DNA from 3 places in the Pararhizobium sp. O133 genome. Region 2 is predicted to be linked to each of the others. Evidence: predicted binding sites of a transcription regulator. Region 2 holds the regulator's gene; each other region holds the start of a gene.
The links. The regulator LexA, encoded in region 2, represses DNA repair genes until DNA is damaged. The targets are predictions, from matches to a motif close to TGTTCNNNNTGTGTTCNG.
Positions count from the first base shown of each region.

Region 1: ACST81_RS18745 (energy-coupling factor ABC transporter ATP-binding protein) is a predicted target of LexA. The motif match lies at 779-796, and genes of this name have one in related genera.
Region 3: ACST81_RS13040 (ATP-dependent helicase) is a predicted target of LexA. The motif match lies at 1,138-1,155, and genes of this name have one in related genera.

Region 1 is NZ_CP196426.1:3,868,704-3,870,971, forward strand. It holds gene ACST81_RS18740 (winged helix-turn-helix domain-containing protein) at 1-761, opposite strand, end outside; gene ACST81_RS18745 (energy-coupling factor ABC transporter ATP-binding protein) at 875-1,555, shown strand; gene ACST81_RS18750 (CbiQ family ECF transporter T component) at 1,549-2,154, shown strand; gene ACST81_RS18755 (biotin transporter BioY) at 2,216-2,268, shown strand, end outside.
Region 2 is NZ_CP196426.1:2,858,297-2,860,564, reverse strand. It holds gene ACST81_RS13710 (hypothetical protein) at 60-278, shown strand; tRNA gene ACST81_RS13705 (tRNA-Cys) at 545-618, opposite strand; gene lexA (transcriptional repressor LexA) at 895-1,608, opposite strand; gene ACST81_RS13695 (hypothetical protein) at 1,861-2,208, shown strand.
Region 3 is NZ_CP196426.1:2,743,062-2,745,329, reverse strand. It holds gene ACST81_RS13050 (Ku protein) at 1-120, opposite strand, end outside; gene ACST81_RS13045 (hypothetical protein) at 323-631, opposite strand; gene ACST81_RS13040 (ATP-dependent helicase) at 1,224-2,268, shown strand, end outside.

The DNA.
Region 1 (2,268 bases), 1.0 Mb from region 2:
AGCACTTCGGTCAGTTCGTCGCGATGCGCCGTCACCCAGGCCTTCGCCTCCTCCGGGCCGATCAGGGCGAAGAAGGCGGCGATCTCGCCATGGGTGGCAAAGCCCAGCCGTTGCAGCGCGCTGCGGCAGGCCCAGTCGACGAATTCCGCTTCGCTCACCTCCGGCTCGTAGTGATGAGCAGGCAGCACCCGTTCGGCGAGATCATAGATCTTCTGGAAATTCTGCCGGCCGGCAATCGCCAGCTTGCCGGTGTGCCAGTAATATTCGAGCGCCGTCTTGTTGGGATGCCAGTTCCACCAGCCGCCGGACTTGTGCTCGGCGACCTTCAGGTCGCGTGACATCACCGCCCCACCCTCGGCAATGCGCTGATAGGTTTCCTCGAACGTGCTGTCGAACCCCTCGCCTTGCCACTTGAGCCAACGCTCCTTGAGGATCGGTTCCCGCCGGGCGAAGCGGTGTTTCCAGTAGCGGAAGAAGGCCGACGGCAGGATGGAGGCGTCGTGCGTCCAGTGCTCGAACAGCGCACCGTCCTTTTCCAGAAGTTCGGTCAGGTGCTCACGCCGATAAGTCTGGTTGCGTGAGAACAGGATCTGGTGATGCGCCCGCTCGACCGTCGCGATGCTATCCACCTGCACGAAGCCGATATCATGGATGAGATCGAGCAGACCCTGCTTGCCGAGCGCCTTGTGGGGAGAGCCGGCCAGACCCTGCTTGTTGAGGAAGATGCGCCGTGCATCGCGGTTGGAAACGAGAATCGCCATGGGCCGATCACATCAAATGTTCACACTTTGTTCAAGCCCCAAACCGCAGGCCTCTTTCCATCGGCGTGAAATCTGTCCTATAGAGCGCCCACGTTACGTGCGGGGGACAGCGTTTGGACATTCGTTTTGCCGATTGCTCGGTCCGCTTCGGCGACCGTGTCGCGCTTCATCCGCTGACCCTCTCGCTTACCCAGCGACGCATCGGTATTATCGGGCTCAACGGCTCCGGCAAGACCACCTTCGCCCGGCTGATCAACGGCCTTGTGAAGCCGACATCCGGCGCTGTCACCGTCAATGGGCTCGATACGGTGAAGGACGACAAGAGCGTGCTCGGTCAGGCCGGCTATATCTTCCAAAACCCGCAGAACCAGCTGATCATGCCCGTGGTCGCCGATGACATCGCCTTCGGGCTGAAGAATCGCGGCCTTTCAAAAGCCGAGATCGAGGCGCGGACGCAGGCCGTTCTCGCTCGCTTCGGCATCAGCCATTTGGCGCGCCGCCGGGTGCACGAACTGTCCGGCGGCGAAACGCAGCTGGCGGCGATGGCGAGCGTCGTCGTCACCGGTCCACAAATCCTCATTCTCGACGAGCCGACCAACCAGCTCGACCTGAAGAACCGCCAGATGGTCGCTTCAACGATCGCCGGGCTGGAGCAGAACGCGCTGGTGATCAGCCACGATCTCCCGCTGATCGCCGATTTCGAGCGCGTGCTGCTGTTCCACGAAGGACGTCTGATCGCCGATGGCGACCCGACTGAAACCATCCGCCGCTATCATGAGGTGGCGCTGTGCTGACCAGTCTCTATGTCGAGGGCGAGACCTGGTTTCACCGGCTTGCGGTCCGGCCGAAGCTCATCCTGCTTCTCGTCGCCAGCCTGCTGCTGTTCATTATCTCGTCGCTGTGGATTCTCATCCCCGCTCTGTTGCTTGCGACAGCGCTCTATCTGTCGCTCGGCATGACGCTGCGCGAAGCCTGGTCGCGCGTCGGCTTCGTGTTCTTCACCATTCTCTTTCTGGCGCTTGTCAATCTCCTGCTCGTTTCGCCAGTCGACGTCGCGGTCATGGTCACGCGGTTGATGACACTCGTGATTCTCGCCGCCGCCATCACCGCCACCACGACGATCGACGCCTTCATGGACGAGATCACCCTGCTGCTTGCCCCTCTTGAGCGGATGGGTCTGGTGCGGGCGGCCGATGTCAGCCTGGCGCTGGGGCTGGTGCTGCGATTTGTTCCGGATATCTTCAGCCGCTATCAGGCGATCCGCGACGCGCACAAGGCGCGCGGTCTGCCCGTCAGGCTCTTGACCATTATCGGCCCGCTGATCATCCTCACTCTCAAAGATGCGGATATGATCGCCACGGCCATTGACGCCCGCGGCTTTCGCCGCCATTAAATGCGCGCATTCTAATAAATGCGATATCTGCCAACATGGCCCCGCCAACATCGGAAGACACATGACAACCAGAGACATCGTGCTAACAGCGCTCTTCGCCGCCATCATCGTGGT
Region 2 (2,268 bases):
CGGCTGTGCGGTTTGTGATGTTCGAGTTCCCCCAAAAAAGCGCGGTAAAGGAGAACGCAATGCATTACAGCGTGCAGTTTTTTACCTGGACCCCGAAACTTGGCGTCCATCAGGTCGGCACCATTGTCGAGATCGATGCCGTCAATCCGAAGCTTGCCGCTACATCCCTGCTCGGCCTGAGGCTGGATGAAACCGGCACTGCCAAGAAGCTCGCCGTTCGCGTCTGGAGCGCGCCGGACGACAGCCAGGCCGACTGCGCCTGCTTCTATTATCATTGAGCTGATACGGTCCGCTCAGACCATCGGATCGTTTCATCCTTTGACTACCCCGCCTTGGGGCGGGCAATGGAAACGTATGTCTCAATCTTCGACTCCGGTCGGAATTGGAGAAACGTTTTGCGGTCATGAGAACGGCCGTAGCCACGAAGATGGCGTCAAAATTGGTGGAGCCGCACGTGACGCATCGTTTCAGAACACCTGAAACGATTGCTCAGAATAAACAATCGGTAAATACGACCGACCGATTATATTTACGTGGAAAATTTTGGAGGCCTCGCCCGGAATTGAACCGGGGTACAAGGATTTGCAGTCCTCTGCGTCACCACTCCGCCACGAGGCCTCTCAAGCTCGAATAATCGAACCGTGGCGGCGGTTTAGAATGATCCTAGACAAACCGCAAGAGAATAATTCCGAAAAAACGGCCGCGTTCATTTTCCGACATGATGTTTTCCGAACATTCTCCACAGAAGCCTCTCCACCACGAAAGCCGTCGTACACAAACCCGCGCAAATCATTTCCCATAAGGCTCAGTGCACCTGACCTCCTGCCAGACCGTCCAACCGACGTCGCGGCTGCTTGAAGCGAGTGAACCGAAATGCGTCGAAGCTTGCCCTGATCAGTGATAGCGGCGAATGAGGCCCACCAACTTGCCCTGGATCTTCACCCGGTCGGGACCGAATATCCGGGTCTCGTAGGCCGGATTGGCGGCTTCGAGTGCGATGGAAGCGCCCTTGCGCCGGAAGCGCTTCAGGGTCGCCTCCTCGTCATCGACGAGCGCCACGATGATTTCGCCGGGGCTGGCGGTATTGGTGTTGCGGATGATGACCGTGTCCCCGTCGAGGATGCCGGCCTCGATCATCGAATCGCCTCGGACCTCCAGCGCGTAATGATCCCCCACCCCGACCATTTCCATCGGTACGGAAATATCGTGCGTGTTGTTCTGGATGGCGGAGATCGGCACGCCGGCGGCGATCCGCCCCATGACCGGGACCGTCACGCTATCGCTGTTGGCCGCGACAGGTTTGGCAGGCGCCGGCTTTTCGGCGGAGGCGCCGAGGCTGCCCTGGATAACACTGGGCGAAAAGCCGCGCTTGGGCTGGAGGCTTGGCGAATAGGCTTCCGGCAGCTTGATGACCTCCAGTGCGCGTGCGCGATTGGGCAGGCGGCGGATGAAGCCCCGTTCCTCAAGCGCCGTGATCAGTCGGTGGATGCCGGATTTCGAGGCGAGATCCAGAGCATCCTTCATTTCATCAAAGGATGGAGGCACGCCGGATTCCTTCATTCTTTCGTGAATGAACAGAAGCAATTCCTGTTGCTTGCGAGTCAGCATGAACGATCACTCCAAAGTCGAGAAACAAAGCAAGAACGAACACTATATGTTCCATATGTGTTCCGCAAGCCCCCTCAAAATATTTGAATGTTTCCAACAATATTCGGCGCGGGCGATGAAGCCGGCGGGCTGTTGCGCGCGAGACTCACCAGTCTTGGGCTTCTTTTTGGGAACTTTTGCCGTGTCGCGACCGTTGCAGGAACATCCTAGCGACAATGGGCGGTGCGCATCGCCCGCACACAGGAGGCAGACATGGCAGGCTATGTGGACGAACGCGGCGATCGCGTCTCGACGAAGGATACCAACCGGACGGTCCGGGTAACCGGTATCGAGGCGCGGCAGGGTCTTCTTGGGCGTCCGGTGTTGATGGTGTTGATCGGCGGTCTGCTTTTGGCTGCCATCGCCTGGGCCGGGGTGGAGATGTTTGGTGAAGCGACCGACAATGACGGGGCGACCCAGACGCAGCAGGTTGCCCCTGCCGAGGATCAGGCAGCGCCCGCCAACCAGGGTACCGTGGACAACACGCCGACGAATGGTGAGCAGATGCAGACTGCGCCGACCGACAAGGATCCGACGCCGCAGACTGGTACGGATCGATAAACGTTGGCACGTGCTTTGCAGCCCCGCCCTGCCCGATCAGGCGGGGCGTTTGACGTGGAC
Region 3 (2,268 bases), 120 kb from region 2:
TTTGCGATTAAGAGTGTGAAAGGAAATTCGCTCTGAGGTCGATGCGGCAGTGTAGAGCGCAACAGCGCAGGTGAGCTCTCCGACTTTGAGGAAGCCTTTCCAATTTGCGCGTGGTGCCATTCTGCCTCTCCTTATCTCACGAAATGCTAACGCGCCAGGTTGGTTCCGTGACGCCGAAGCCAAAGATTTAAATGCATCTTGCGTCTTGATCACAAAGTGAAAGCAGCTCGGCAGTTTGATTTCTGAGGTGCCAGCGGTCGTGTCGTTTTTTGAAAGTCGCGCTTCGCAAGATGGTTCTGGCCTTAAGGGACTCCACTTATGATCAACGCCCTGAAACCCGGATAGCACCATCCTCCCCCAGACTGCGCTGCACTGCTGGAGTTTGGCTCAAGGCAATATCGGCCGAAACCTCGATTTCGCCAGCGAGTGGGGCATCGTCGCGATCACCATGATCATGAGAAACATCGCCGCCGGATAGCTCCGAACCCACTGTGTTTTCCGCCGATGCCGACTGAATGAAAATGTCCGGACGCGAAATGCCGTGTTGTTGAACAAGATGTTCGACGGCAAGGTCGGCTGCCGCTCGGCTTTCGAAAATTGCGCGAATTGTCGTGGTGCTATCGTCTGCCATGAACCTGTCTCCTCAATTTTTCGATATCGGAATACAAACGCACTGGACGATGAGTAGTTTCTTCGAACTGATAGCACTATCGGTTATCTGATCGGCGCGGTGCTTGACGTGGTCTGTTTCTGTGAGAATCTACACCTGAACAATGTACCCGAGAGCTGCCGTGGATCCGGTCTCAAATTTTTGCATCGAGTTGAATGCGTGGCTATTTCGGCTCTTTGGCCTCGCTAGCCTTGCAACCCTTCTTGCGCAGATTTGTTGGTGGCTGTTTTCAGGGAACTGGCAACCTGTCAGCGTCTTGACCTTTATTGATCTGGTAGCATTTGGCGCGGAACCGGGAGTTTTTCGGGTTAACGGGTATCTTGCAGAATTTCCTCTATCCGGAGCATTCGCTGTCCTGTCGGTTGCAATGCTTCCTGTCATGATCCTGGTAGCCGCGGCATTGGCGGTTGTCCGTCGAATGAGATAACGATCAAACTCCAAATTTAGATCGAAAAATCCGGGACGCAAGTTCACTTTTTGTTCGCGCTCGCATATAAGTCTCGGATCGCCTCGCTTTTTTCCTGAGGGCGGCAAATACGGCGCCACGATCGATATGACAGCTTACCTCGACAAACTGAACGACCGCCAACGAGAGGCAGTGGAATACGGTGCTGGCACGTCGCAAGGTGCAGCCAGCAGACCCTTACTGATCATTGCTGGCGCCGGCTCGGGAAAGACCAATACGCTCGCCCACCGGGTTGCTCATCTGATCGTCAAGGGTGCCGATCCGCGCCGCATCCTGCTCATGACGTTCTCGCGTCGAGCCTCATCGGAAATGGCACGTCGTGTTCAACGCATCTGTCGGCAGGTGCTCGGCGATAGTTCGGCGATCATGACCGATGCCCTAACCTGGTCAGGAACCTTCCACGGTATCGGCGCACGACTGCTGCGAATGTATGCCGAGCAGATTGGCCTCAACATCGACTTCACAATTCATGACCGCGAGGACAGCGCCGATCTCATGAACCTCGTACGTCATGAGCTGGGTCTTTCGAAGACAGACAGTCGTTTCCCGACCAAAGGCCATTGCCTGGGAATCTATTCGCGTGTGGTCAATTCCGAGGGGGCGATCGTCGACATTCTGAAATCAGCTTATCCATGGGCGATGGGCTGGCAAGAGCAGTTGAAGCAGCTCTTTGCAGCCTACGTCGAAGCAAAACAGACACAGAACGTGCTCGATTATGATGATCTGCTGCTCTACTGGGCACAGATGATGTCCGACCCGGAACTGGCAGCAGATGTCGGAGCGCGCTTCGACCATGTCCTTGTCGATGAATACCAGGACACCAACAAACTCCAGGCGTCGATCCTGTTTGCCATGAAGCCGGATGGCGACGGCTTGACCGTGGTCGGCGACGACGCCCAGTCGATCTATTCGTTCCGGGCGGCAACCGTTCGCAACATCCTTGACTTTCCCAAGGCATTTTTGCCGCAACCCGCTGACGTCATCACCCTTGACCGGAACTACCGCTCGACCCAGCCGATCCTTGCGGCTGCGAACGGTGTCATCGACTTGGCGCGAGAACGCTTCACCAAGAACCTCTGGACGGATCGGGCATCAGAACAACGCCCGTGGCTGGTCACGGTCAAGGACGAAA